4 regions of the Shewanella sp. cp20 genome follow, and region 2 is predicted to be linked to each of the others. Evidence: predicted binding sites of a transcription regulator. Region 2 holds the regulator's gene; each other region holds the start of a gene.

Region 1 (7,668 bases), on a different contig from region 2:
TCCACCGCCCTTACCGCCCACCTGAGCAGCCACCATGGCAACAAGCTCACCGGCCTTGACCTTACCGGTCAAGTCTTTGGTCACGCCGGCAATTAGGTTCACCTTGGCATCACCGGCAATCCCCAGCACTACTATGCCAGATTGCAGCTTCTGCTTGAGCTCATCCTGTAGGCCACGCAGCGCACCGGCTTCGACGCCGTCAAGCTGCTTAACCAGCACCTTAACGCCTGCAAGCTCCTGAGCCTCACCGGCCAGGTCGGCGCTGGTCGCCGCCGCAAGCTTGTCTTTAAGCTGAGACAGCTCCTTCTCAAGTTGCTTGGTCTTGTCCAGCTGCGCCTTAAGCTTAGCCACAACAGAGGCACTATCGCCCTTGAGCAAGGAAGCCGCTTGTTCGAGCTGAGCCTGCTGCTCTCCAACATAAGCGATCGCCGCCGCCCCTGTGACCGCCTCGATACGACGGATACCGGCGGCGATGCCACCTTCAGAGGTGATCTTAAACAGGCCGATATCACCGGTGCGACCCACGTGAGTACCACCACATAGCTCGATAGAGAAATCCCCCATGGTCACCACGCGAACCTGAGAATCATACTTCTCACCAAACAGCGCCATGGCACCCTTTTCTTTGGCCTGGTCTATATCCATCACCTCGGCCTTCAGCTCGTGGTTGCGACGGATCTGGGTGTTAACCAGATCTTCGACCTGCTTAAGCTCTTCACGCTTAACGGCTTCGAAATGAGAGAAGTCGAAACGTAGACGCTCAGGCTCTACCAAAGAGCCCTTCTGGCTCACGTGAGTGCCCAGAACCTGACGCAGCGCGGCATGCAGCAGGTGAGTCACAGAGTGGTTGAGTTCGGTGCGATGTCTTAGCTTCTTGTCCACGGCCGCATTAAGGGTTTGACCCATGGTGATGCCACCAGTCTTAACCTGACCGATATGGCCCATTGCCTGACCATATTTCTGGGTGTCTTTCACCTGGAACTCGACGCCTGCGGCGCTTAGTAGGCCCTTGTCGCCACACTGACCACCAGACTCGCCATAGAATGGTGTGCTGTCGAGCACTACGACACCTTGGTCGCCTTCGGCTAGGGCATCGACCGCCTGACCGTCGACATAGAGACCAATCACCTTAGCTTCACCGTTAAGGTCGCTATAACCGCAGAACTCGGTCTCGGCATCTATCTTCAGGCTTTCGTTGTAATCTGTATCAAACTGTCCCGCCGCCTGGGCGCGACTACGTTGCTCGGCCATGGCCGCCTCGAAGCCGGCTTCATCGACCGTGATATCGCGCTCGCGGCACACATCTGCGGTGAGATCCACTGGGAAACCATAAGTATCGTAAAGCTTAAAGGCTGTCTCGCCGTCAAGCTCCTTACCCGCTAGCTGACTCAGAGCGTTATCGAGAATGCCAAGGCCACGTTCCAGGGTGCGAGCAAACTGCTCTTCTTCCGCCTTCAGTGCCTTTTCGACGATCGCCAGGGTCGCCACTAGCTCTTTGGCTGCGTCGCCCATGACTTCGATAAGTGTCGGTACCAGCTTATAGAAGAAGGCTTCGTTGGCACCCAGCTTATTACCATGACGCACGGCGCGGCGAATGATACGGCGCAGTACGTAACCACGGCCCTCGTTTGATGGCATTACGCCATCGGCAACCAAGAAGGCACAAGAACGGATGTGATCGGCGACGACGCGCAGCGACTTGTTCTCCAGGTCGGTAACGCCCAATATTTCGGCGGTCTTCTTGATCAGTGACTGGAAGATGTCGATCTCATAGTTTGAGTGCACGCCCTGCATGATAGCCGCGATACGCTCTATGCCCATACCTGTATCGACCGAAGGCTTAGGTAGCGGATCCATGGTGCCGTCGGCCTGACGGTTGTACTGCATGAATACGATGTTCCAGATTTCGATGAAGCGATCACCATCTTCTTCAGGTGTGCCAGGACGGCCACCCCAGATATGCTCGCCGTGGTCGTAGAAGATCTCGGTACAAGGACCACAAGGGCCGGTATCGCCCATCTGCCAGAAGTTGTCAGAGGCATATGCTGCCCCCTTGTTATCGCCGATGCGGATGATGTTCTCGGCCGCTACGCCAATCTCTTTGTTCCAGATCTCGAAGGCTTCATCGTCTGTCTCATAGACGGTGACACACAGACGCTCTTTTGGCAGCTTGAGTTCTTCGGTTAGAAAGGTCCAGGCAAAACGAATCGCATCTTGCTTGAAATAATCACCGAAGCTGAAGTTACCCAGCATCTCGAAGAAGGTATGGTGACGCGCGGTGTAACCGACATTATCTAGGTCGTTATGCTTACCGCCAGCGCGCACACAGCGCTGGGCCGTGGTGGCTCGAGTATAGTCACGCTTGTCTTCCCCAAGGAAAACATCTTTAAACTGGTTCATCCCTGCATTGGTAAATAGCAAGGTGGGATCATTGCCAGGTACCAGTGAACTGCTGTCCACAACCTGGTGACCGTTTCTGCGGAAAAACTCCAAGAAAGCACTTCTCAGCGCTGCAGTGGTTTGATACATGAAATCATCCTGAATTTGATTATTTTAGCGATGAAAGCAAAAGGTTCACCGACGATGCTCAGTTAGCCCAGCATTATAAGCAGTCTATGGGGGAACAACCAGAGGTTTAGCCGAGGATCCCCAAAGAAACCGTAAAAAGCCTCAGTTTCCATTGGGTCTGTTAGCTATAGAGCGAGGATGACTTTCAGGCTATGACTTAATCCTAGTCTGAAACATTGCCTGGGTCATAATCAGGGCCATTGTGTGAGTCATTGCCTGATTCATAGCCTGCGCCTGAGCCATAGCCATTGCTTAGATAGTCGTCAGGGAATTGGTCTTAATCTAAGTCGGGGTCGACCTCTAAGGCATAGGCGACCTGATCGAAGCCAAAACCTTGGGAGAGAAGATAACGCACTCGCCTGGCGCGGTCTTTCTGATCTTGAATAGGGCCGCTAGCGGCATACTTCTTGGCGGCTTTCTGCCTCGCCAGCTCGAACCAGTCACAATCGCTCTGATTGAGGATCGACTCGATAACCTCTTTAGTCAGTCCCTTCTGCGACATGGATTGACGAATCTTATTATGACCATGACCTTTGGCGATATGAGAACGCAACAAGAGTCCGGCAAACCTGGCGTCATCGAGATAGCCCTGGCGCTCACATTCGCCTAGCACCGCTTCGATCTCGCCGTCGAGAAAGCCTTTCTGATTCAGCTTACTCTTTATCTGATAGCGGGAATAATCGCGGCGGGCCAGCAGGCCCACCGCAACTTGCATCGCCGACATGGTCATGAAAAAACCAAGGTCATTGCAAAGCCTGAGTCATCAAAAACCGATTAGCTGAAACGGGCCAGCTTAAAATACTTCACCGGTTTCCAGATCGACATTCTCATCGCCAGTGGCCGACTCGGCAACCACTTGACCAGCACCCAGCAGCATGGCGCGCAGCGCCTGGTCGATTTCGGCAGCAATCTCTGGGTTCTCTACCAGGTACTTACCGGCATTAGCGCGGCCCTGGCCAATCTTGTCGCCCTTGTAGCTGTACCAGGCACCCGACTTTTCGATCAGCTTGTGCATCACACCAAGGTCCACCAGCTCACCGGTGCGGTTAATACCTTCACCATAGAGGATCTGGAACTCCGCCTGCTTAAACGGTGCGGCAATCTTGTTCTTCACCACCTTAACGCGGGTCTCGTTACCGATAACCTCTTCACGGTCCTTGATGGCGCCCGTACGACGAATATCCAAACGAACGGAGGCGTAGAACTTAAGGGCGTTACCACCAGTTGTGGTCTCAGGGTTACCGAACATCACACCAATCTTCATACGGATCTGGTTGATGAAGATCAGCAAGGTGTTAGATTGCTTTAGGTTACCCGCCAATTTACGCATCGCCTGACTCATCATACGCGCGGCTAGACCCATGTGAGAATCACCGATCTCGCCTTCGATTTCCGCCTTAGGCGTCAGGGCAGCTACCGAGTCGACGATGATCACATCCACAGCACCAGAACGCGTCAGTGCGTCACAGATCTCAAGGGCCTGCTCGCCAGTATCGGGTTGAGAACACAGCAGGTTATCGATATCCACACCCAGCTTTTGCGCATAGATAGGGTCCAGCGCGTGCTCGGCGTCGATGAAGGCACAAACCTTACCTTCGCGCTGAGCCGCCGCAATCACTTCCAGGGTCAAGGTTGTCTTACCCGAAGATTCAGGACCATAGATCTCGACGATACGACCCAGTGGCAGACCACCGGCACCTAATGCAACGTCCAGCGACAGAGAACCCGTTGAGATAGTCTCAACATCCATAGAGCGGTTTTCACCTAGCTTCATGATAGAGCCTTTACCAAACTGCTTCTCAATCTGGCCAAGAACCGCGCTCAGGGCTTTCTCTTTATTCGCATCAATCTTCATTCTGCTTTCCTCTCAATCACAGACGCTGCGCTGTGGGGTATCCGTTAAGTTAAAGCCCGCAGACGGTTTCTGCATCGCTTTAGGCTGTCTCAATATGAAACCTAGTATACTGTACAATCATACAGTATCAAGTACTGTATGCGATTATTTTTGCCTAAGCTCTGACAAAGCCAGCTAAATGCCCCAAGGCGCATTAGCACTAAATTTATCCAAACAGGCAGGATAAATGCGCAACCGCCATCAATTTATTGTTAGTATTGAGGCCATTCATTCTGTGCTAGCCGCGGGGCTATGACAGACATTTTTGTAGCAGGATACCTTGGTTAATTCATGAACGCCGTCGATACTCAACATCTTGAAAAGCACACCCCCATGATGCGTCAATATCTGACGCTGAAAGCCGAAACACCCGATATGTTGCTTTTTTATCGTATGGGAGATTTTTACGAGCTCTTCTACGACGATGCTAAACGCGCATCTGAGCTGTTAGGGATCTCCTTAACGGCCCGGGGCAAGAGTGGTGGTGACCCTATCCCCATGGCGGGCATTCCCTACCATGCGGTAGAAGGCTATTTGGCTAAGCTGGTGCAACTCAGGGTATCTGTGGCTATCTGCGAGCAGATAGGTGACCCTGCCACCACTAAGGGACCGGTGGAGCGAAAAATCGTTCGCATCGTCACCCCTGGCACGCTTACCGATGAAGCCCTGTTGCAGGAGAGGCAAGACAACCTGCTTGCCGCCGTCTATCACGGTAAGGTTGGCTTTGGTTACGCGACCCTGGATGTCTCATCTGGGCGCTTCGTGGTTACAGAGCTGGCCAGCAAAGAGGCACTGGAAGCCGAGCTACAACGCACCAATCCGGCAGAGCTGCTCTACAGCGAAGATTTCAGCGAGCCGGCACTGATCGCTTCGCTTTCGGGTAAGCGTCGCCGCCCCGAATGGGAGTTCGACTATGACACCAGCTACAAGCTGCTGCTGGAACAGTTCGGCACCAAAGACCTCTATGGCTTCGGCCTAGGAGAAGTCAGGTTGTCGCTGCAGGCAGCAGGCTGCCTTATCCAGTATGTGAAAGATACCCAGCGCACCGCCCTGCCCCATATCAACGCCATCACACGTTTCAATCAATGCGACAGCATAGTGCTGGACGCGGCCACCCGAAAGAATCTGGAGCTGACCCGAAACCTGCAGGGGGGCAGCGATAACACTCTGGCCTCGGTACTGGATAACACGGCAACTCCTATGGGTAGCCGCATGTTACAGCGCTGGATCCACGAACCGCTGCGCAACCACAACATCATTCGTGCCCGTCACGATGCTATCGACGAGCTACTGGACAATGGTTATCACGAGAGTCTGCATGAGCAGCTAAAAGCCCTGGGCGACATAGAGCGTATCACGGCGCGTCTGGCCATTCGCAGTGCCCGCCCCCGTGACTTTGCCCGCCTGCGTCAGGCTCTCGCCCTATTGCCCGAAATACAGCAACAGCTAGCCGATTGTCACAGCGCACATCTGCGTACCCTGTCACAATCTATCGGCGAGTTTCCCGAAGAGCATGCCCTCCTGAGTCGCGCCATCGTCGACAACCCGCCTATGCTGATCCGCGACGGTGGAGTGATTAAAGAGGGCTATCATGCAGAGCTGGATGAGTGGCGCAAACTCAGCCAAGGCGCAACCGACTACCTTGCCGAACTCGAGGCACGCGAGAAGGCCGCCACAGGCGCCTCGACCCTGAAAGTTGGCTACAACAGGGTGCACGGCTATTACATCGAGGTGAGTCGCCGCGAGTCAGATCTGGTTCCCATGAGCTATCAGCGCAGACAGACGCTGAAGAACACAGAGCGTTATATCGTCGCCGAGCTCAAGGAACATGAGGAGAAGGTGCTTTCCAGTCAGGGCAAGGCACTGGCACTGGAGAAACAGCTATGGGAAGAGCTGTTCGATCTCTTAATGCCACGTCTACATGAATTACAGGCCTTTGCCCGAGCGGCCGCCGAACTCGACGTGATCACTAACTTTGCCGAACGCGCCGAGCAGCTCGACTATCACAGGCCGGAACTCACCGCCCAGAGCGGCATCCATATCGAGGCGGGCAGACATCCCGTGGTCGAACGTGTCAGCCAGTCGCCTTTTATCGCTAACCCGGTGGCACTAAGTCCGGCGAGACGCATGTTGATTGTGACCGGCCCGAACATGGGCGGTAAGTCGACCTATATGCGTCAGGTCGCACTGATCACCCTGATGGCCCATATCGGTAGCTTCGTGCCGGCGCAGAAGGCCGCCATCGGCCCAGTGGATCGCATATTTACCCGTATTGGCGCCGCGGACGATCTCGCCTCCGGCCGGTCGACCTTCATGGTTGAGATGACGGAAACCGCCAACATACTGCATAACGCCACGCCGCAGAGTCTGGTGCTGATGGACGAGATTGGCCGGGGCACCTCGACCTATGACGGCTTATCGCTCGCCTGGTCGGCCGCCGAACATCTGGCGCAGAACTTAAAGTCGATGACTCTGTTTGCCACCCACTATTTCGAACTGACCCAGCTACCCGAGCAGATGGAAAATGTGGCTAACGTACACCTTGACGCCATAGAGCATGACGACACCATCGCCTTCATGCATGCGGTGCAGGAAGGCGCGGCGAGTAAGAGTTATGGCCTGCAGGTGGCGGCGCTCGCCGGGGTACCGGCCAAGGTGGTACAGGCCGCCAAGCACAAGCTGCATCATCTCGAGAGCCGTGACAGAGAGGAGGGCCAGCCCGAGCTCAGACAGGCTCAGCTGAGTCTCGCCATGCCTGAAGCCTCGAAGGCACTAGACAGATTAGACACCATAGATCCCGACAGCCTTACCCCGAGACAGGCGCTGGATCTGCTCTATGAGCTCAAACAACTACGTTGATTAAATACAGCTGGTTAATTAAATACAGTTAGGTTAATTAAGTCTAGACAGCAAAAAGCGCACCTCTAAGAGATGCGCTTTTTTTAATTCTGGGGTCGGCTCTTCATGAAAAAGGTTTACACCTTAGGGCGCTTACCGCAACTTTTCTCAACAAGACGCTAGCACTGCTCATCGACCTTCTGGCCATCATACGGCCTGTTCAACCAGGCGACGAATTCAAAACGGCGATAAGTACATTAAATCAGCCCTTAAGCCTACACCCCGATACACACTTATACTCTGAAGATAGCTTCTACCGATAGTCCTTGTGCACTGAGCAGATCTCTTAACCGTTTCAGGGCTTCCAC
Region 2 (7,668 bases):
GGTAGCCGGCAACGGCCAGCACAAACACGGTCGCCGCGGTAGCGATAATGCCCTTGTCGCTGGCCACCAGAAGCCCGGCGCTGAGTGTGCCTATCAGGATCGATAAGAAGGTACCCATCTCTACCCAGGCATTACCCGTCACCAGCTCATTTTCCGCCAAGGCCTGAGGCAGGAGCGAATATTTTACCGGCCCGAAATAGGCCGACTGACTGCCGGTTAAGAAGAGCAGCACTAACATCACCATATAACTCTGGCTCAGAATCGCCATGGCCGCGCAGGACATGATCACCAGCTCCAGCTGCTTTAAGCGTCTGATCAATTTGGCCTTATCCATGTTGTCGGCCACCACTCCCGCGTGGGCGGAAAACAGGAAGAAAGGCAGGATAAACACGCCGGCGGCAAGGTTAACGAACAGGTTGACGCTGATGGGCAGATCCTCTATCTGGCTATAGGTCACCATCAGAAGCAGCACATTCTTGTAGATATTATCGTTGAGTGCCCCCAGGCACTGAGTGGCAAAATAGGGAAAAAACCGCTTGGTTAACAGCATAACGCCTCCTTGTGATAACCCAATCCTTTAAGTTGAACCGCGATATGGTGGCGAATGGCCTCCTCGATACTTATTCCGGGAGCAAAGAGCTTATCGTCCAGCGCCAGACACACCAGGCCATGCACGCCCCCCCACAGGGCTCGGCTCGCCAGTAATCGTTGCTCACCGGATAACTCGGGCAACAGCTCGCCCAGGCAAGACTCTATCAAGGCAAACAGCTGCGCAATAAGCCGGGCATGATGCTCGCTCAGCCCCTGCTCATCGGTTGCCTTAAGCTCGAAGATCAGCTGAAAGGCTCTAGGCTGCTCGAAGGCAAATTGCTGGTAGGCGTTGGCCATTGCCTCGAGTGGATTCGAGTCATAGGCTTGAGAGACTTGTGCATTAGAAGCCAGGCGCTGGTATAGCTGATCCAGCGTCAACTCGGCGACGGCTAGCAGCAGACCCTGATAGCTCCCGAAGAGATTCACCAGGGTGCTGGGCACATAGCCGACAACTTGAGCCACCTTGCGCAGGCTCAGGCTATCGAGTGGCTCGACCGCCAAATGCTGCAACACGGCGGCGGTTGCCATCGCCCGAATCTCATCATGAGTATGTTCCTTACGTCTTGCCATCTCGGCCCCATCCCTCTGTCAAGTTGCGTTCAAGTTACCAGCAAGCAAAATAAAAAACAATGTTCATAATAAGATTATTTTTCGGCGACCAGAATAAAAGAGGGAAATTTATCGGCTGAGTGTCATGAGAACTCTGTCTTCGTCTGGACCGAAGTAGTCGGCCTCCAGCCCTTGCTCGACAAAGCCTAGCCTGGCATAGAGGTGCCTGGCAGGATTATCCGGCGCCACGGTGAGCTTCACCTGTGTCACGCTAGCGGGTAGCGCGCCCAAGGACTCTACAATCAAACGCCTGCCTATGCCTCGCCCCTGAGCGGCACTATCGACGGCGACCGAGAGGATCCAGGCACTGTCTACCCGTTCGCTCCTGGCCAGCAGTATGTAGCCCAGTAGACATTCATTTTCGTCACAAGCGACTCGCAGGCCGCTTGGCCAGCAGTCGAAACTCTGACGAAAGAAGAAGTCTGGATAGGCATGAGCACCAAATAATCCCTGCTCCAGACGATAGAGCGCCTGCAGCTGGTGCTTACCAGCCGCCTTGATAGAAATATGAGGGAGATTATTCACGGGTTAACAGCTCGTCCCATGGCAGGTGGGTCGATCCCACGACGATAAAGTTGGGATTCTCCAAGGATTCACGCTCGTTATAACTCAGTGGCTGTAGCTCGAGATCCATCACCTGGCCGCCTGCCTCTTCGATAATGATCTGCGCCGCGCCCGTGTCCCACTCGCCCGTGGGACCGATACGCACATAACAGTCGGCGCGGCCTTCTGCCACCAGACAGCTCTTAAGCGCCGCACCGCCCAGCACCACTAGCTCGCAGTGTTTAGGATGATTGAAAAGCTTCAATACAGACTGGGGATCCTGACGACGACTCACCGCCAGGCGCAAACAAGGCTCATCGTCTGTGGTGAGCTGTTTGCTGGCGATACGCACCTCGCCCTTGCTGCTGCGCTTATAGGCGCCCAGCCCCGCAATGGCGTAATAGACCACGCCCGTCATAGGCACATAAACCACGCCCATGATAGGGCGATTGTGCTCGACCAGGGCGATGATCACCGAGAAGTCACCGCTACCGGCAATAAACTCGCCTGTGCCATCTAGGGGGTCGACTAACCAGTAGCGCTGCCAGTCGGCGCGCTCGACATAGGGGATATCGGCATCTTCTTCGGATAAAACCGGGATCTCAGGGGTGAGACTGTTAAGCTGGGAAGCGATGATCTTATGGGCCGCGATATCGGCAGAGGTCACCGGGGTATTGTCGGATTTCACCTCTTTGTCAAAACTGCCCTCGAGGTAGATCCCTTTAATGGCTTCTCCCGCCTCGATGGCAATCGAAATCGCCTGCTCAACATACTCTTCTGGCTTCATCACAACTCCAACAGCCTACATCTGGCAATGCCTAATATGATAATTCGGATTAACTACTTTAGTTTTAGATGTTTCTGTGCCAAAAACAAGGCGCTAACGCTTCGAGATTCGGAAAAGTCATCTTCTAATAACAACTCAGACCACTGGCTCAATGGCCAACGCACCAGCTCTATGGGTTCGGGCTCGTCACCCTGCAATCGACTCTCGTACAGATCCTCGGCAACGAAGATCTGCATCTTGCTGGCAAAGTAGCCCGGCGCCAGGCTCAGCTCCATCAGATGGGTCAACTTACGAGCACCAAAGCCGATCTCCTCCTGCAGCTCTCGGTTGGCCGCCTGGGCATGGGTCTCCCCAGGATCCACTAAGCCTTTGGGGAAGCCCAACTCGTAACTATGGGTGCCTGCCGCATATTCGCGTCCCAACAGGAGTTCCTCGCCATGCACAGGCACCACCATCACGGCGCCGCGGGTATTACCCTTCATGCGCTCATATTGACGCTCAACCTGATTCGAAAATTTTAAATGCACCTGCTCTATCTGAAACAGACGGCTCTGGGCAACAACTTCGGCATGTAGGATCTGCGGCTTTTTGTCCGACATTGAACTTCCTGAAAAATGGCGTTTGCTTAACCACTCAATCTTACTATGATGGGCCTAATCCACAACTCAAACCAAGGAATTTTTTTACGACCTTTATGTTTCCCTGGAATAAGATAGACACCGTATTGTTAGACATGGACGGTACCCTGCTGGATCTGCATTTCGACAACCACTTCTGGCTCAGCCTGGTGCCTCAGGCCTTGTGTCAGCAGCGGCAGATCCCACCGGCCGAGGCCCAGCAACTGGTAGAGAGTGCCTATGCCAAGGTCTTCGGCACCCTGGAGTGGTATTGCCTCGAATATTGGCAACAGGAGTTGGGTCTGGACATTCTGGCGCTGCATCACACCCTGGTCGACAGGATCCAGCTGCGTCAGGACAGCATGCCCTTTCTCGGCGCGCTCGCCAAATACGGCAAGCGACGCATCTTAGTCACCAACGCCCATCCCCACAGTCTGGCGTTGAAGCTCAAACATACCGAGCTGGCTAGCGGGCTAGACGAGATGCTCTCCAGCCACACGACCGGCTATCCCAAGGAGCATCCCGAGTTCTGGCGTCACCTGTTTAATGAGTATTCCCTGGATCCCAGCCGCTGTCTGTTTATCGACGACAGTGAGCCCATTCTACTGGCGGCCCAAAAAGCCGGCGTCGGCTATCAGCTAGGGATCAAGAACCCCGACAGCCAGAAGCCGCACAAGCAGTTTGCCGACTTCCCGGCCATCGACGATTACCATCATCTACTCGTCTCCCTAGAACAGGCTCAACGAGACTAGCCGCCTGCGCTTTACGCGCTAATCGCTTGATGAGACTGACAGAATATCTGGTTAATACTTGCACTGTATAAAATACTGTATATACTGACAGGTACTGTATGGAAAGACAGGATTAATCATGAGACCCTTAACCCCGAGACAAGCCGAGATTTTAGATCTGATTAAACGCAATATTGCCGACACCGGCATGCCGCCTACCCGTGCGGAAATTGCGCGTCGCTTAGGCTTTAAGAGTGCCAATGCCGCCGAGGAACACCTCAAGGCGCTGGCCAAGAAAGGTTGCATCGAGATCATGCCCGGCACCTCACGCGGCATTAAGCTGACCCAAGAGGAAGAGCCTGAAGATCTCGGTCTGCCTCTCATTGGCCAGGTCGCCGCCGGTGAGCCAATCCTGGCTCAGGAGCATGTGGAGCAACACTATCAGGTTGATCCAAGCATGTTCCGCCCCAGCGCCGACTTCCTGCTGAGGGTCAAGGGTGACAGTATGAAAGATATCGGCATTCTCGAAGGCGATCTGCTGGCAGTACATAAGGTCGAACAGGCCAGAAACGGTCAGATCATTGTTGCCCGTGTGGAAGACGATGTCACAGTTAAACGCTTCGAGAAGCGCGGCAGCACCGTATTCCTTCATGCAGAAAACGAAGAATATTCCCCTATCGTCGTCGATCTCACCACTCAGAGCCTGAGTATCGAAGGCCTGGCCGTTGGCGTTATTCGAAATGGAGACTGGCAATGAACAACCTCATGGGCATGGCGCCACGCCATCCAGGGCTGTGGGTCGATCTCGACAGCTCGCTTAAGCGCGGCGATAGAAACACTATCTCCACGACGGCAAGTTCGACTCAGGGCAAACAGGAGCTCCAGGCCCTCACTCCGGAACTGGCCAGACTCAGTCAGCAGGGGCAATGGGTGGTGCTGATCAGCCCGCCAAACATAGGCTACAAACAGATGCTGGCCGACGGAGGTGTTCGCATGGATCGTATATTACTTGTGCACACCAAGGATGAGGTCGAAACTCTGTGGGCGATGGAAAAAGCCCTCACAAGTGGTACATCCAGTGCGGTGATCTGCTGGGCGCAAACCTTGGATGCCCGTGATAGTCGTCGCCTGCAGATCGTCGCCAAGAATACCCGCGCATTAGGGGTAGTGATCGAAGATGCGAACGGTCACTTACCTGCCAGCCCGTTTTCCCAAGAGGATCGCAGCGGTCAGCCCTCGAATCTGTTTAGCTCGCTACACTAATCATCCTCGCACTACCTTTCCATACAGACGCCCCGCAAGGGGCGTTTTTGTGTCTGTTTTGTTTAGCAAAATAAAATAAAAGTGATCTTGATCAATATTTAAACAGCCATTAAGTTAGTAATAGATATCAACGATTATTTGTTATATCGCACAATTTGGTTGTCGGCTTGAGCGGCGAAAATAATCCTGTAACACCTCGCCCACGGAAGCTGAAATTGGTCTGATATATTCAGCCGTAAGTGCAAGCGTGGTCACCACCAACAGAACAAGAGTTTCACCACCGACGCACTTTGAAGTCATCGTTGCTTTTTTGGGAACTGAAGAGTTTGCATAGAGCCGAGACATACTGTGTGGCTCTTCTTTGTAGTTGCCTTCGCAATTGACAGAGGAGAAGTCTAGTGAAGCAAGTGTTGTGTTGTTTGCTGGCGTTGCTATTTACGCCCACCATACTCGCAGCAGATATGCCCCTGAATATGACATCAGGGGTCACAGAGATCAGTAATAAGGTGTTTAGCCTGCATATGACGATTCTCTATATCTGTTGTGCCATAGGCCTGGTCGTCTTTGGCGTGATGATCTACTCCATCATCAACCACAGGCGTTCTAAGGGTGCCGTCGCGGCAAACTTTCATGAGAGCACTAAGGTAGAGATCGCCTGGACGATCGTGCCTTTTGTCATCTTGATCCTCATGGCCATCCCAGCCACCAAGACACTGATCGCCATGGAAGATCCCAGCAATGCCGATCTCACCATTAAGATCACAGGTTCCCAATGGAAATGGCACTACAGCTACTTCGATCAAGACATTAGCTACTACAGCCTACTCGCCACTCCCAGAGAACAGATAGAGGGCAAGGAGGACAAAGGCGAACACTACCTGCTGGAAGTCGACAAACCCCTGGTGCTACCGGTCAATCGTAAGATCCGTTTCCTGATGACCTCAGAAGATGTGATCCACTCCTGGTGGGTTCCCGCCTTCGCGGTGAAGAAAGATGCAAACCCAGGCTTTATCAATGAAGCCTGGACCCGTATCGACAAGCCCGGCATCTATCGAGGGCAATGCGCCGAGCTCTGTGGCAAAGACCATGGTTTCATGCCCATAGTGGTGCAGGTACTCTCGGAAGCCGATTTCGATAACTGGATTGTAGAACAGGAGGCCCAGGCCAATGCGGCCGCCGCCGAGGCTCAGGCCGCCCTGTCTAAGACCCTATCGAAAGACGAGCTTATGGCCCAGGGTGAGCAGGTCTATATGGCCCGCTGCGCCGCCTGCCACCAACCAAATGGCGCCGGCCTGCCGGGTGTATTCCCCTCGCTCATCGGTAGCCCAATCATAAAAGGCCCTGTCGCCGATCACCTCTCTGTGGTGCTACACGGTCGATCTGGCACGGCGATGCAGGCCTTCGCGCAGCAGTTGACCGCCACAGAAATTGCCGCCGTGGTGACCTACGAGCGTAATGCCTGGGGCAACGACAGCGGCGATATGGTTCAGGCAGCCGACGTTAACCAGGCAAGCTCAGGTGCACAGAGCGGCACAGATGCCGGTACAAATGCTGAGACGGCCCAGCCGACACCTCCACCAGCAGCCACAACGACCGAGTCAACCGAGCCGGCCTCCTCTAATGATGACGCTAAAGCAGTGGTTTTAGACGACCTCAGCATGGATGAGCTGATGGCTAAGGGCGAGCAGGTTTACCTCGGCCACTGCGCCGCCTGCCACCAGGCCACAGGCATGGGTCTGCCGGGCGCCTTCCCGGCACTAAAGGGCAGTGCCATCGCCACAGGGCCGGTTGATAACCACATCGACATAGTGCTTCACGGCAAGCCGGGTACCGCCATGCAGGCCTTTGCCAGCCAGTTAACGCCTCAGGAACTCGCTGCGGTGATCACCTTTGAGCGCAACGCTTGGGGTAACAACACAGGCGATATGGTTCAGGCAACAGACGTCAATCAAGCAGGTCAATAGGAAGGCATTATGAATGCAATAACGCGTGAAGCAGATATGGATGCCACTCATATTGGCGAACATTCAACCCACCATGAGGAGCACCCCACGGGAATAAAACGTTGGCTGTTTACCACCAACCATAAAGATATCGGTACCCTCTATCTCTGGTTTAGTTTCATCATGTTCTTAACCGGCGGCGCCATGGCCATGGTGATCCGTGCCGAGCTATTCCAACCGGGTCTACAACTGGTGGAGCCTAACTTCTTCAATCAGATGACCACGGTACATGGTCTGATCATGGTATTTGGCGCCGTGATGCCAGCCTTTACCGGCCTAGCTAACTGGCTGATCCCTATGATGATAGGGGCGCCAGACATGGCCCTGCCGCGCATGAACAACTGGAGCTTCTGGATCTTGCCCTTCGCCTTTGCGATCCTGATTAGCTCGCTGTTTATGGAGGGCGGTGGCCCTAATTTTGGCTGGACCTTCTATGCCCCGCTGTCGACGGCCTATAGCCCGGACAGTACGGCCTTGTTTGTCTTCTCGGTACACATCATGGGGATCAGCTCCATCATGGGCGC
Region 3 (7,668 bases), on a different contig from region 2:
ACTTAACCCAATTTGGGGTGTTTCTGAATTAGTTAATGGACGCTGACCCTAGGGTCCCCCCGCAATGATAACTTGTGAACTCGGCCAGGCCCGGAAGGGAGCAACCGCAGCAGGCGACTCATGTGCCGGGGTGTGGCTCTAGGGGAACCTCCAATCTCAACTATTATCAACGAGTTAACTCAGAAATACCTCAGGTGATACACTTGGTGGTACACTCGATGATAAATAGGATATCTAAAAACCCTCCCTATCTGTTTCAATCTCGTCATGGCATCTGGTATGCGCGTATTGTCGTATCCACAGCGTCGTACTCAATGCTCACTAGGATATTCTGGGGAAGCGGGAAACCAGAAAGTCACTGGTCACCAGAGACAAATAGCCTGCTGCTAACTGCTAACTGCTAACGGCTAACTGCAACAGCTTAGCTCTTACCTTGGCAGTCTCAGGATTCTTCCGTTTGAGTTTGCTCTTCGGGCAGTTTGGACTTTAAGAAGGCGCGCGATTTTTCCAGTGCGGTTTGGATCTCCTCCTTCATCTGCTTGAGTTCGTTATAGTCCTCGAAGAAGTAGGTATCGACCAGGTGACGTATGTAACGTACCGGCAGTTGGTTTAGGGTTACGCAGCAGAGATCGGCAAGATAGTCTTCGGGTAGCTCGTCGAACAATCCTTCATCAGACAGTATCTCCATCAACAACACTTCGTAATAATTGCGAATTTCCAGTTGCATAGGTCTCTCCCTCAGGCTCCGTTGTGGTTTAACTAAGCATAATCTAGTTTGCTACCATATGGCATGGGCGGCAATAAAAACTTGCGCGTGGCGCTCGGCGAGCACCTCTACCGCCTTGTTGTAACCGCCTCCGACGACGCAGGCGATGGGAATGCCGGCCGCCTTGGCATTTTCCAGCACCAGCCTGTCCCTTTGGTAGATCCCTTCTGTGGTGATGTCGAGATGGCCTAGCCTGTCATCCTGATGCACATCGACGCCTGCGTCATAGATAATCAGATCCGGCTGATAGAGGCGCAGCGCGAGTTCTAAGGTTTGTGCCACGGCCTCAAGATACTCATCGTCGGCGACACCCCGGCGTAATTCCAGATCGAGATCTGAGGTTTGCTTTCGAGCCGGGAAGTTTTCCTGGCAGTGAATGGAGCAGGTGTAGATCTCGTCATGAGCCTGACCCATGGCGGCCGTACCGTCGCCTTGATGCACGTCGCAATCGAAGATCAGCACCCTATCTATCCCCTCTAGTGTTTGGGCGTGTAGGGCGGCAGAGATCAGGTCGTTGAATACGCAGTAGCCGCTACCAAATTGATAGTGGGCATGGTGATAACCACCGCTCAGTTGCAGTGCTACGCCGTGTTTTGCTGCCAGCTCACAGGCCAGATGGGTGCCACCTATAGAGTAGAGTGTGCGCTGGGTCAGCCGCTCACTCAGGGGAAAGCCCAGTCGGCGCACGGCTTTATCGGGCAGGCGCTGCTCGATAAACTGGCTGACATAGTCCGGGCAATGGATCGATTTAAGCCAATCCAGGCTAACGGCCTGGGGCGCGTGGAACGCACTTGGGTCGACTATCTGCTTATCCAGCAGGTATTGGTAGAGCGCTTGATACTTAGTGATGGGAAATCTGTGGTGTTGGGGTAACGCCAGCTGTGAATAGCTGGCGTGATAGACGAGTGGTACCATCTAGGATTTACAGCTGTTTAATTGCCCAGCTCATAAATTCTTTACGAGTTTTCTCGTCGGCATGCAACCACCAGTATTGCAACATCTGCTGAGCATGATCGGCATCGCTTGCACTCGGGTTGGCCGGCAATGTAGCGGGTAGGGTAACGGCTTCGACAGTGCCTGCCTGCGGTACCGGGGCACTTGCTTGCGCGGCGACGCCTGCACCGGTCGCGGCAGCGGCGGCGGTTTCGATATCCTGACCCGAGTTGCCATTAAACAGCTTGCTGACGAAGCTGTCTTCTGTGATATCAGTTTGGGTAACCTTGTAGTTAACAACGCCGCCATCGACACGGCTGATCACCACGGCGGGTGACTTGGCGAACGATTTGGGCTGCTTGATGATCTCGCCTTCGGCCGGTTGCAAGCGGTAGTCATAGTCGCCATCGACGGCCAGGGTTAAGATGAAGGGAGATGATTTCACAAAGCTTTCGCTATCGCTGAAGTCATCTTGCACCATGTCGTGGTAACGGATAGCAATTTTATGTGTGCCTTGGCTTAACTCGAGATCAGATTTGTGATTAAACAGGCTGCCTTCTACCTTCTTGCCATCTAGGGCAAGGTATTCGAATGCCATGGGGATGGTGAGGTTGGCAGCCATTGCCGATGAGGCACCAAGCAGAGCGATTAAAGCGGTGATTGGCTTGATTGATTTCATTGTTGCTCCTTAACGATTCTGATGCTTGTATGGGCGTTCGAACGCCTGAATACGATCTTCTATATAGCTGATAGCTTGTCGGCACTTGCCTAAGCGGCGGTGGACCAAAAGTATTTCATTTTGCAGTGCAATTTTGTCAGCACTATGACAGTTTTCAAGCTTAGATTGCAAATGCGCAATTTTTTGTTCAAAGGTGTGAACCCAGTTCATATGTTTGTTCAATTCTTCATAGAGCTGGTGGCTGTTATTCATCACACCGGCGGCGATCCAGCTAAATCCACTCTGGGCATGGCTCTTCTGGCGACGTTTACGCGCATGAGCGATCCGCGAGGCTTTCTGTTGCTCGGCTGATTTCACCCCGAGTGTCGTGGTATTCAGGGCCCGCCTCAAGGCGGTAAACCTGTCCTGAATGCCCTCACAGGCCAGGGTGATGGTGGTCGCCGATATATTGCCTTGGAGCAGCTTCTCGAGCTGAGCGATCTTCTTACTGAGCTGATCTATACAGGGAGAGAGGTGCGCGCCCGTCTGATTAAACAGATTTTCATTAAATCGCTCGGTATCTTGTAGCAGCTTGCGCTGCCCCTTAGGCAATTGACTGTCGTGTTGCAGCACCTCTTGCTCTAACTGTTTCAGTTGGACTCGCAGGCGATGGATAAGTTCATTTGTCTTCATGCCCAGGCTCCCCATGCCAGATTAATGGCGATGAGTATCACTATGCTAATAAACAGAGGACGAATAAAGGGGACGCCAAACTTGATGGCGGTGCGGGCGCCGATAAATGAGCCGAGCATCATGCAAAGCCCCATCGACAGACCGACCATCAGGTTCACCTGTCCCAATACCAGAAACACGCTCAGGGAGGTGAGATTACTAATCAGGGTCATGGCCCTGGCAAGGCCGCAGCTATTAAGCACCGGCAGTCGATATTGGGATACGCTGCTAATGGTCCAGAAGGCGCCGGTAGCCGGGCCCGCGAATCCATCGTAGAAACCAAGTGGTAGCCCTTGGCGCCACTGCTTAAATTTGGAGGGTGCTTTTACCGGCGGCTCATAGCTGGGGCAGCCCATGGCGTTAGGTTTAAGTAAGGTATATACGGCCACGGCGATGATAAACAGCGGCAGCCACTTTTCTAGCCACTGATTGTCGATCAGGTAAACCACAAAGGTGCCTATTACGGCGCCGATGAAGGTGGCAATGGAGGCGTGATACCAAAACTTGGGGGTAAAAAACTGCTTACGATAATAGGTAAAGGCCGCCATGGAGGAACCAAAACTGGCGGCCAGCTTATTGGTACCCAGCGCCGTGTGTGGCGGAATGCCTATGGTGAGCAGGGCCGGGATCGACAGTAGGCCACCGCCACCGGCGACGGCATCGATAAAACCTGCGATAAAGCCGGTCGCAGCAAGAATCGCCCAGCTACCTGGGTCGAGTAATAGATCCAATGGTATTCCTATTCAATGACTTGTCGAAAGGGGGGCAGGGCATCCAGTAGAGACTTGCCGTAGCGTTTGGTCACTAAGCGGCGATCCAATATGGTGATCCTGCCATAATCCTCTTCTTTACGCAGTAATCTACCACAACTTTGGATTAATTTACGTGAAGCATCGGGGATAGTCAGCTGTAAGAAGGGATTTCCCCCTTTTGCCTTAATGTATTCCGCGTGCGCCTGTTCCACCGGTGAGGTGGGGACGGCAAAGGGCAGTTTAGTGATGATAAGGTTGGTCAGGTAGTCACCGGGAAGGTCGAGACCCTCGGAGAAACTGCCGGTACCGAAGATGATGCTGACCTCGCCATTGTCACAGCGTGTCTTGTGATCTTGTAGCAGCTGCTGACGGGACGCCTCACCCTGGATAAGCAGCGGCGACTTAATCTTGCTTCGGACCAGATCGGCCACCTTCTCCATCTGCCAGTAGGAGGCGAACAGCACCAGTGTGGCCATCTCACCATCGATAAGGGTAAGGATCTGCTCCGCCAGCTCGTCGGTATAACGATCGTCCGTGGGTTCGGTTTGCATCTTGGGCAGATAGAGGGTGGCGTTCTGCTGGAAGTCGAACGGACTGTCCATGGCAAGATAGCGACTGCCATCATTGATGGAGAGCCCCACCTGATGGGTAAAGTGATTGAAATTGTTGAGTGCCCTCAGGGTGGCGCTACAGAGCACCACGCCGGCGGCCTTCTCCCACAGCAGGGTTTCGAGCATATAACCCACTTCGATAGGGGAGACATTAAACAGATAGTCACTCTGCTTGCCCACAAGATGCTCTACCCAGCGGGCCATGGGGGCGCCCTTGGCGCTGTCTTCCTTGGCCATCATCTTCCACAGCTTCTGCAAGTTCTCAAGGCGCTGCAACATGAAGCCTGTCTCACTCAGTAGCTGTTCTGACTGGTGCTTAGGCAGTTCGCCATCCTTAATCGCCTCGTTGAGCAGGGCCAGCATCTTGTTAAATTGCTTGAGGGCGCTGCTGGATGCGGTAGCCAGGTTTTCGGCCAGCATGGTGAGCGCTGCTGGCAGCTTGCCGTGCTCGAAGCGGATGCGCCGCTCAGGGTTATCAAATTTTGCCGCCTGGCCATCGCAATATTGCGCGACGCTGGTAAGCAGGCTGGTGAGATCGTTGATGTGATCCAACATGGCCTGAGCGGGGGCAATAATGTGGTTGCTCTTGAGTTGATTTTGCAGTTTGGCGCTGGTCTTGCCGACCTTTTCCAGCCAGTCAATGGCGCCCCTCAGAGTGGCTTGGGCGCTCGAGAAGTCTCTAGCCACCAACGGCAGGTGATGGGCCTCGTCGATCACATAATAGAGCTCTTCCGGGTCGGGCAGAATCACACCGCCGCCCAGCTCAAGATCGGCAAATAGCAGGCTATGGTTGGCGATCAGCACATCCCAGGTGTCGACATCTTCTCGGGCCTTATGGAAAGGGCAGTGCCTGTGGCTGGCGAGCTGTCGATGACAGCTGTGTTTATCGCAGGCGATCTGCTGCCACAGATGATCCGGTAGCGGCTGAGAGAGGGTATCGCGCTCGCCGTTCCAGCGACCCTCATGAAAATCTTTGAGCAGTTTTTGCAGTAGCTCGACCTGACTATGGTCGGGCTTGGTCTGCCACATGGCCATCTGTGTGCCGTCATCGCCACCGATCAGCATCTCTAGCTTGGAGAGGCAGACATAGCGCTGACGCCCTTTTACCAGACCGAAGGTGAAGTTAAGCCCAGATTGCTTGGAGAAGAAGGGCAGGTCCTTATTGAGCAGCTGCTCCTGCAGGGCAACCGTTGCCGTGGCGATACAGACCTTTTTTTTGCTGGCCAATGCCAGTGGAATCGCGCCTAAGATATAAGCCAGCGACTTACCTATGCCAGTGCCAGCCTCGACCACTATGATACGCCTGTGCTTGTCATATTCACCCGCAAGTGTCTTGGAGATCTCTGCGACGATATAATTTTGTTCCCGACGCGATCTGAAGTTAGGCAGGGCGGCGGCAATATCTTTGTAAATCGTGCGGATCTGGGTTTTAACGTCGGCAGATAACATGAAGGCTTATGTCTGGCAAATAATGCTGTACATAATAACAGTGATTACATAGCCTAAGAAGAGTTGATGTGAGGAATTCACGACTTATTTGTCGTCAACAATCCTAATGTGTTGAATTAAATTGGAAAACAGTAAAGCTTGCATGATTTGAACACCCCTGTTTTGAGTGTAAAGGGACGGATCTTAACCCGTCACCACCTAGGCAGCGAATTACATTATTACCTCTGTACGGCCGACGGGCCGCTGCGGGTGATCGTGCCTCACGGCGAGCGGATCTGCTTTTGCCGGACTCAGGATGAGTTACGCTTGCTCGATGGCAACCAAGAGAGTGGCTTACGCAGCGAGGCGCTTAATTTAACCACCTTCGACGACGAGCCGGTCAGCGCGCTCTATTTTGCTAATAATCAGAGTTTTAGACACCTAAGCCGTGTGGCTACTGACAAGGGGATCGCCCTGTATGAGTCTGAGCTCAGGGCCGAGCAACGCTATCTTATCGAGCGCTATATCGCATTAGACGTCGAGTTTATCGGCCGCTGGCTGAATAGTTCCCATAGTCCTTGCCTGAGTGAACCGCAGACGATCCCCACCTTGATCGCCGAGCGGGCCAGACGCAGCGATTTAGCGGTTAAGCTGTCGGTGGTTTCGTTCGATTTCGAGTGTGCGATGGATGGCGAGCTTTTTAGCGTGGGTCTGTATGGACAATCGGCTAGCGGCGAGCCCTACAAACAGGTGATTATGGTAGGGGAGGCGTGTGAGTCGCCGCCAGACTATCTTCAGCTTGTGGCAGATGAGGCGGCGCTTATTAAGGCCTTGTTGGACTGGTTCTGGCTGCATGATCCCGACATCATCATAGGTTGGGCTGTAATCACCTTTGACCTGGACTTTTGTATCGCAGGGCCAAGGCGCTCAATATTCCGCTAACGCTGGGCAGGCAGGGTTCGCAGCTTTCGTGGCGTGTCGACAACAAGTATCGGCCGGAGACCTTAATCTTGCACGGGCGGGTGGTGCTCGATGGCATAGATTGGTTAAAGGCGGCTTTTTATCAGTTTGAGAGTTTTAGCCTGGAGTCTGTCGCCAGGGAACTGCTTGGTGAAGGCAAGGCGATTCATGATGTCAGCCATAGGGCAGAAGAGATAGCGATGCTGTTTCGTCAAGATAAGGCGGCGCTGGCCCACTACAATATTACCGATTGTCGCCTGGTGTGGGAGATCTTCGAAAAAACGGACCTGCTGGCCTTCGTGATGGAACGCTCTCGCCTGACAGGTTTAGAGCTTGGCCGTGTCGGCGCCTCGGTGGCGGCATTTAATAATCTCTATCTGCCGCATCTGCACCGCGCCGGTTATGTGGCGCCAAGTGTGCCGATAAGCGATGGCATAGAGAGTCCGGGTGGCTATGTGATGGACTCTAAACCCGGTCTCTATGAGCACATATTGGTGCTCGATTTTAAGAGCCTTTATCCCTCGATCATCAGAACCTTTCTCATCGATCCTAAGGGACTGGTGGAAGGATTAAAGGAAGGTGCAAAAGGCTCCAAAGCAGAGAGCGATACCGTCCCCGGCTTTCTCGGGGCGCAGTTTAGCCGTAGTTCTCCCATCCTGCCTGAACTTATCGCCAGTTTGTCGGCCAAGCGGGAGCAGGCGAAGCGCGATGCCAATGCGCCCCTTTCCCAGGCGATAAAGATCATCATGAATTCCCTGTATGGGGTGCTGGGTTCTCGCGGCTGTGTGTTTCACGATGCGCGCCTAGCCAGCTCGATAACCCTTAGGG
Region 4 (7,668 bases), on a different contig from region 2:
GTCACGGGCGTATCTGTACATACGTCGTTCTTTCACATCAGACCCATAGGGATATGGGAAATGTCGGCCTGATATCGGGAGCATCACTGACCCTGTGATCACGACATTCTTACTTCCATATACAGCACCCGCCGGGCAGGCGTTAGGTTGCAATGAAGCGGTGGGGTTCAAGCATCTTTCCAACAAGCATTGCGATACAAGCTTCAACTGGCAAACGACGTCCACCAAAGGTGATGAGTAAGATAAGCCCTCAACCTAGCAGCAATGAGGAAAGTCGTGCAATCCACCAGATAAACGCATTCAAGCCCACTAGGATTACAATTAAGCGTTAGTGCGACGCTAAAACCTAATCGCCATAAAAGCTAATCCCTTTAAAAGCTAGACCTCACAAAACTAAACCCACAAGAAACGGCTAGTTCTTTTCCTTAAAAACCGTCGGGGCGCGCCGGGTCCTATCTACACTCAGCTCAAACACATCAGGCCGTGAATAGTGCCCGGCCACATCCAGAGCGCGTTTGGCGGCCACCGCCTGCTGCGCATCGATCTCCACTATCAAGCAGCCTTTCTCTTTCGACAGCGGCCCGGAGACTATCTCACCGCTTGGCGAAATCAGCGCAGAGTCCCCAGGATTGATCCAGGCTTCATCGGCCGGATAGAGCCGGTCGACGTCGGGAAAATCATCCGGGAGGTCCTGCCGTTCTAGGGCGACGCCACAGGATATCACCCAGCACTTACCCTCTCTGGCGATGTGCTGCATTGTGCCTATCCAAGCCGCGCCGCTATCGTAGGTCGGCGCGATATAGATCTCTACGCCTTGGGAGTAGAGCGCGTACCTGGCAAGGGGCATATAGTTCTCCCAACAGATTAGGCTGCCGATTCTGCCCACAGGGGTATCGACCACATTCAATCCATGGCCGTCCCCCATCCCCCAGACCATACGCTCGGGATTGGTCGGCATGAGTTTACGGTGATGATTAACAATCTGACCTTGGGGATCTATGGTGACGAGGGAGTTGTAGAGGGTGGCACGGCTGTTGGCATTGTCTCTCTCGTTAATGCCGCAGACGAGGGTGACGGCGTTTCGTTTAGCCGCCGCTTGCAGCGACTCAAGATCATCCGACGATAGGTCGACGGCATTTTGCAGTAACCTGGCATGTAACTCTTCACAGATCCCCCAGTCGCCGCCCGGCCTGAGGCGCCAGATCCATGCCGGGTAGCCGGGAATGAAGGCTTCGGGAAAAACAATCAACTCAGATCCCTGAGCCGATGCCGAGTCTATCAGGGCCACCGCCTTGGCAATAGTGCCCTGCTTGTCCAGCACACAAGGCGCCTCTTGAATGATAGCTACCTTCTTCATAGATCAATCCTTTTCATCAGGAATGGAGGTAACCCTCAGTATAGTTTGCCCACCCCCAAGTTTCGTAAAATCCCCCCCTCAGATGACCCAAGCCCCAAAAGCAATCTATGCCAAACTGTTGGAAATAAAAAAGGTCTAATCGAAGAGATAGATAACCCGGTGTAGATACGTCGGTGAGCTTCCGAAACAGGACCACTCTTTGACATCCATGTCACCGCGGCATTCGTGAGTCCATTAACATCAGATGTTTCGGCAGAGTCTAAAGGGACTTATTCAAATAACATCCGTATTTAAATGCCAGTTCGGCATCCATGCCTCTCGTTCGTGAGCACGAAGCTGCGCTTCACTCACCGTCTCACAGGCGTATCTGCACAACCCTCGCCGGGCAGGCGTTAGATAGGAGTGAAGGCATGACCCTCAACTCATTTAACAGATGAGGATATCGCCAAATGACAATCAAGCAAACTAAGGGAATGTCAAACCTTCATTCCAAGGCCAACCCACTTTGGGACAAAAATCAGTTAGATTTCGCAGAGCCCACATGGAAGTGCTCGTGGCTAGCCAAAATAGTGTTTGCACATAAGCCCACCGCAGGTGATAGATAACCATTAAGGTTAACCCTTTAAATTCGCCAAAAAGTTACAATGCAGCCAGCGGCTACTTCAAAAAAGAAATGTCTAGCCTTCATTTCAAGGTGCGCTAAAACCCGAGATCCATCTGCGCACCATGCTCGGCCTCATCCAGCCCGGCATGAGCAAGCTCACTCTCGAGCCCGACGGAGACCCCCAGCAGGCGAATACCGCGGCCGGCACGGCGCTCCAGTGCCTGGCTGAGCAGGTCGTAAAACAGCTTCACCGATACCTCGTCGCTACGCTGCTCTATGGTGGTCTGTTTGAAATCATCAAACTTAAGCTTAACCACCTGCTTATGAATGCGCCGCGACTTGGCGCTGCGACCGATGCGCCCAGACAGCTCTTGGATAAGCTGGGGCATCACCGCCTGGCACTGCTCATAGGTATAGATATCTTTGGCGAGCGTGGTCTCTACCCCTACCGATTTGCGCTCCCTATGCGGGGAGATGCCGCGGGGGTCTATTCCCTGCGCCCTGTCGTAAAGTACGCCACCAAACTTGCCGAAGCGCTCCGCCAGACTCTGACGGCTGCAGGCCTGCACGTCGGCGCAGGTGTTGAGCCCCATGGCTTCCAGCTTAGCGGCCGTCACCTTGCCGACGCCGGGTATCTTAATCAGCAGCAGGGTCTTCACAAATTCGGGGATCATCTGTGGAGTGATCACATACTGGCCGTTAGGCTTGTTGAGATCCGAGGCGATCTTGGCCAGAAACTTCACCGGTGCGATACCGGCGGAGGCGGTGAGTCCGGTAGCCTCGAAGATCTCCCGACGAATCGCCTCGGCAATTAATGTGGCCGAGCCCTGATGCCGGGTACAATCGCTGACATCCAGATAGGCTTCATCCAGCGACAGCGGCTCGATTAATTCTGTGTAGCGGGCAAACACCTCACGGATCTGCGCCGATACCTCCTTGTAGACTGACATGCGCCCGGGTACCAGAATGAGATCCGGGCAAAGCTTGAGGGCATAGGCGGAGGCCATGGCCGAGCGCACACCAAACTTGCGCGCCTCGTAGTTACAGGTGCTGATGACGCCGCGGCGATCGCTGCGTCCGCCCACGGCGATGGGCTTGCCCCTAAGCTCGGGAAAATCACGCATCTCGACCGCCGCAAAGAAGCAGTCCATGTCTACATGAATAATCTTTTTCACCTTAATACCTCCATCGCCAAGAATACTGTACATTTAAACAGTATTCAATCACTTCCCGAGCGGTTGATAGCCTAAGCTCGAATAGCAGCCAATAAGGCATTGAATGACAGACAGCAAAAAGCCACCCTAAGGTGGCTTTGTCTCGATTTCATCTTGGATGGCTAAGATGACGCGGCGCGCCTTGGGCCGCTTACATCTTAGACTGAAGGTAATTCTGCAGGCCAATCTTGTCGATGAGGCCTAGCTGTTTCTCTAGCCAGTACATATGGTCAGATTCGGTCTCTTCCAGTAACACCTCTAGCAGCTCACGTGAGACGTAATCTTGTTTCTCCTCGCACAGGGCGATGGCTTCACGCAGGTTAGCCGCCACCTGATACTCGTAGTTGAGGTCGTTCTGCAACATCTCCTGGGGATCTTTACCTATGTTCAGCGCCTCGCGACTGGCGACATCCGGCTTGCCCTCGAGGAACAGGATGCGCTGTACCAGCTTCTTGGCGTGTTCACGTTCGTCGTCAGACTCATGGGAGATACGCTCGTGCAGCTCGTCAAGGCCCCAGTCTTCATACATCAAGCCGTGGACGAAATATTGATCCATCGCCGACAACTCACCGGTGAGCAGCTTATTGAGGGTGTCGATCACTTCCTGATTGCCTTTCATTCTTCTCTCCCTATTCCGACTCTATCTGCGACTGCAGGTAATTCTGAATTCCTGTCATCTTAATGAGATCTTGCTGGGCCTCGATCCAGTCCAGATACTCCTCCTCATCTTCGAGCAGGTCTTCGAGGATCTCACGGCTCACATAATCCCGCTCCTGCTCACACAGGGCGATCACACTGCGCAGCTCAACCAGCTGCTCTTCGAGCATGGTCTTGTCACACTGCAACATCTCCTCGGGATTCTCGCCTATACGCAACTTCTCAAGTTGTTGCAGGTTAGGGAGCCCCTCGAGAAACAGCACCCGCTCGATCAACTTGTCGGCATGCTTCATATCTTTGATCGACTTCTTGTAGCACTTCTCGTTGAGCTCTTCCAGACCCCAATTCTTGTACATGCGTGCGTGCAAAAAGTACTGGTTAATGGCCGTCAATTCGAAGGTCAGTATCTTGTTTAACTGACGAATGACGTTCGGATGACCCTTCATTTGATCTCCTTAGTAAGATTTGATCTAAATCAATATTTAAGCCTAGAGCAATTTTCACCCAATTACAAATAAACATTAAGTTTCAATCAGTTACCAAAGAAAATCATTCTCATTCGCGCTTTGATTAGCAAGATGATTAAAGACAATGAATCCAGAGTGTTAAGGACGATAGCCGAAAAAGATGGGGCTTGAGGTAGGCGTGAGCAGAAAAACGGGGTAACAAAAAAGGCCCCAAATGGGACCTTTAGTTCAGACGCTCACTGGCGTTCGCTAGATAATACGATCTTTGGCCAGCTTCTCGCGACGAGCCTCTTCTTCGGCCATCTTCGCCTTACGCTTATCGCATGGGTCGTCACAGTCACAGGCCTTCTCGATACCGAGGGCACCCAGACCACCACAGCTGCCGGCGACCGCCTTCTGCTTCACCAAGTAGCCGATAGACATAAGAACAAAAAACAGTAGCAATACCACAAAAGCCGCTAAAAAAGTGCTCATCACTGACTCCAGATACACATAAGTCACTGCTGCGCTTATGTGTCTAACTATTTGACTAGCTATTCAACTAACATTTTAGAATGCGCCCGGCCACCATGTTTAAACGGGCCCGCGCACCAGTGGCGCCTATTCTATCACAAACCCACGTAGGGCTTAAAGGCATCGCTATAGTAGACCTTGAAGCCTTGCGCTTGCTTCTCGATCAACATGACGGCCAGATGCTCACGCTCGGCCAGAGTCAGCGAAGCCTGGGTACCCAGCACCATCATGGCGGTGGCATAACCGTCGGCTATCATGCTCTCCTTGGCCAGCACGGTAACTGAGGCCAGCTTATGGTCGATAGGATAGCCATTACGGGGATCGATAATATGGGTAAAGCGCTGCCCCTCTTCCTCGTAATAGTTGCGATAGTCGCCAGAGGTTGCCATGGCCATATTGCCCGGCTCAATCACCTGCTGCACCACGCGCTCATCTTCATCTGGCTGCTCGACGGCGATCACCCAGGGGCTGTCATCGGCCTTGACGCCATAGAGGCTGATCTCGCCGCCTATCTCCACCAGATAGCCTTTGGGGTGATACTTGCTAAGCAGGCTGGCCACCTTGTCGACCCCAAAGCCCTTGGCGATGGAGGAAAGGTCAACGTAAAGTGCCGGATTAGTCTTGCTCAGCTTGAGGCCATCGACCTCTAGGTATTGGATACCCGTCTTGGCCTTGGTCGCGGCAATCAGCTCGGCGCTCGGCACGCGAGTCGGGCGCTTATCGGGTCCGAAGCCCCAGAGGTTCACCAGCGGGCCTAGGGTGATGTCCAGCGCGCCATCTGTCTTACGATAGAGGTTGATACCCGCCTGCACCACCTTGGCCGTATCGGGGGATACCACCAGGCTAGATTCGAGGGTCATCTGATTGAAGCGCGATAGCTCAGAGTCTTTACGGTAGGTAGACATCTGATCGTTCACCTGCTCCAGCGCCAGGTCGATCTCCGCCTGGAGGAGCTGCTCGTCGGGCATCTGTTTATCGCCGACAAATTTGATGTGATAGGTGGTGCCCATGGTCTGTCCAGACATAGCAATCATCTTGACAGGTTGGCTACAGGCCGAAATAAAAAAGGCTAGTCCCGCCAGGACTAACCCCTTGATAAAGGTCTTATACATATTGACCATTGTCCTTAATGATAACCCGGTAACACACTCCCTAAGGGCCATTGGCGCCTTAGGGAGCACGATAATCACGGCAATAATATCACAAGAATGATTGCTTAGCCGCCGAAGTCATCCAGCAGGATGTTTTCATCTTCAACGCCAAGATCTTTAAGCATGCCGATAACCGCCGCGTTCATCATTGGAGGTCCACACATGTAGAACTCACAATCTTCTGGCGCTTCGTGGTCACGTAGGTAGTTTTCATACAGTACATTATGGATGAAGCCTGTGTAACCATCCCAGTTATCTTCAGGTTGTGGGTCAGACAGGGCCACGTGCCATACGAAGTTATCATTCTCGGCCGCCAGGCCATCGAAATCTTCAACGTAGAACATCTCACGCTTAGAACGCGCACCGTACCAGAAGCTCATCTTACGCTTAGACTTAAGACGCTTGAGCTGGTCGAAGATGTGTGAACGCATTGGTGCCATACCTGCACCACCACCGATGAATACCATCTCGGCATCGGTGTCTTTCGCGAAGAACTCACCGAATGGACCAGAGATAGTCACCTTGTCACCAGCCTTCAGGCTCCAGATGTATGAAGACATCTTACCGCAAGGCAGAGACAGGTTACGTGGAGGCGGTGTCGCGATACGTACGTTCAGCATGATGATACCTTCCTCTTCAGGATAGTTCGCCATTGAGTACGCACGGATTGTCTCTTCGTCTACCTTAGACTCCAGCTTGAAGAAGCCAAAGTGCTCCCAGTCACCACGGTATTCTGCTGGTACGTCGAAATCGGCGTACTTAACATGGTGCGCAGGCGCCTCGATCTGAATGTAACCACCGGCACGGAAAGGCACAGACTCGCCATCAGGGATAGCCAGCTTAAGCTCTTTAATGAAGGTTGCCTTGTTATCGTTAGAGATAACTTCACATTCCCACTTCTTGATACCGAAGATCTCTTCTTCCAGTTCGATCTCCATATCTGACTTAACGTTGACCTGACAAGACAGACGACAACCGTTACGGGCATCGCCCTTAGAGATATGGTCGAGTTCTGTTGGCAGAATATCACCGCCACCAGACTTAACGATTACCTTACACTGGCCACAAGAACCACCGCCACCACAAGCCGACGATACGAAGATACCGTTATCAGCCAGTGCGCCCAGTAATTTGCCGCCCGCAGGTGTTTTAATTGCTTTATCTGCATCTTCGTTGATGCCGATAGTAATATCGCCACTCGGAACCAGTTTTGATTTGGCGAACAGAATCACCAATACCAAGACCAGTACGATGGCTGTAAACATACTCACACCGAGGTATACATCGATTGGAGTAGATTCAATAATACCCATTAACTTATCCTTAAAGGTTCAAAATCAGAAGCCGTTAAGGTGTCTCTATTACAGAGACACACCTGAGAACGACATGAAACCTAGCGCCATCAAACCCGCAGTCACGAAGGTAATACCTAGACCACGCAGACCATTAGGGACATCAGCATATTTTAACTTCTCACGGATACCGGCCAGCAGCACAATCGCAAGTGCCCAACCGATACCTGAACCTATGCCGAACACTAAACTTTCACCCAGGTTGTAGTCACGCTCAACCATGAAAGAAACCGCACCGAAAATCGCACAGTTTACTGTGATCAGCGGTAGGAAGATCCCCAGCGCGTTGTATAGCGGTGGGAAATACTTATCCAATGCCATCTCAAGGATTTGAACCAGCGCCGCGATCACAC

The links. Region 2 encodes LexA, which represses DNA repair genes until DNA is damaged. Its sites were predicted from a motif close to TACTGTATNNNNATACAGTA; they were not measured.
Region 1: a site for LexA is predicted at 4,531-4,550, ahead of recA (recombinase RecA). Genes of this name have one in related genera too.
Region 3: a site for LexA is predicted at 5,925-5,944, ahead of dinG (ATP-dependent DNA helicase DinG). Genes of this name have one in related genera too.
Region 4: a site for LexA is predicted at 3,160-3,179, ahead of dinB (DNA polymerase IV). Genes of this name have one in related genera too.

Annotation. Positions count from the first base shown of each region.
Region 1 is NZ_JPII01000029.1:182,240-189,907, reverse strand. Features, by position in the region: gene alaS (alanine--tRNA ligase) at 1-2,529, opposite strand, end outside; gene recX (recombination regulator RecX) at 2,846-3,298, opposite strand; gene recA (recombinase RecA) at 3,362-4,423, opposite strand; gene mutS (DNA mismatch repair protein MutS) at 4,754-7,321, shown strand; gene rpoS (RNA polymerase sigma factor RpoS) at 7,594-7,668, opposite strand, start outside.
Region 2 is NZ_JPII01000019.1:176,533-184,200, reverse strand. Features, by position in the region: gene DB48_RS07770 (MFS transporter) at 1-550, opposite strand, end outside; gene DB48_RS07765 (TetR/AcrR family transcriptional regulator) at 541-1,161, opposite strand; gene DB48_RS07760 (GNAT family N-acetyltransferase) at 1,270-1,725, opposite strand; gene cysQ (3'(2'),5'-bisphosphate nucleotidase CysQ) at 1,718-2,530, opposite strand; gene nudE (ADP compounds hydrolase NudE) at 2,584-3,129, opposite strand; gene yrfG (GMP/IMP nucleotidase) at 3,225-3,899, shown strand; gene lexA (transcriptional repressor LexA) at 4,018-4,635, shown strand; gene DB48_RS07735 (cell division inhibitor SulA) at 4,632-5,141, shown strand; gene coxB (cytochrome c oxidase subunit II) at 5,540-7,105, shown strand; gene ctaD (cytochrome c oxidase subunit I) at 7,115-7,668, shown strand, end outside.
Region 3 is NZ_JPII01000017.1:353,569-361,236, forward strand. Features, by position in the region: RNA gene ffs (signal recognition particle sRNA small type) at 49-145, shown strand; gene DB48_RS06195 (late competence development ComFB family protein) at 443-727, opposite strand; gene DB48_RS06200 (histone deacetylase family protein) at 779-1,681, opposite strand; gene DB48_RS06205 (DUF2057 domain-containing protein) at 1,689-2,378, opposite strand; gene DB48_RS06210 (primosomal replication protein) at 2,388-3,050, opposite strand; gene DB48_RS06215 (sulfite exporter TauE/SafE family protein) at 3,047-3,820, opposite strand; gene dinG (ATP-dependent DNA helicase DinG) at 3,829-5,901, opposite strand; partial or broken gene DB48_RS06225 (DNA polymerase II) at 6,064-7,668, shown strand, end outside.
Region 4 is NZ_JPII01000016.1:69,516-77,183, reverse strand. Features, by position in the region: gene DB48_RS04275 (carbon-nitrogen hydrolase family protein) at 413-1,357, opposite strand; gene dinB (DNA polymerase IV) at 2,057-3,136, opposite strand; gene bfr (bacterioferritin) at 3,327-3,794, opposite strand; gene bfr (bacterioferritin) at 3,805-4,278, opposite strand; gene nqrM ((Na+)-NQR maturation NqrM) at 4,549-4,773, opposite strand; gene DB48_RS04250 (FAD:protein FMN transferase) at 4,908-5,924, opposite strand; gene nqrF (NADH:ubiquinone reductase (Na(+)-transporting) subunit F) at 6,029-7,276, opposite strand; gene nqrE (NADH:ubiquinone reductase (Na(+)-transporting) subunit E) at 7,325-7,668, opposite strand, start outside.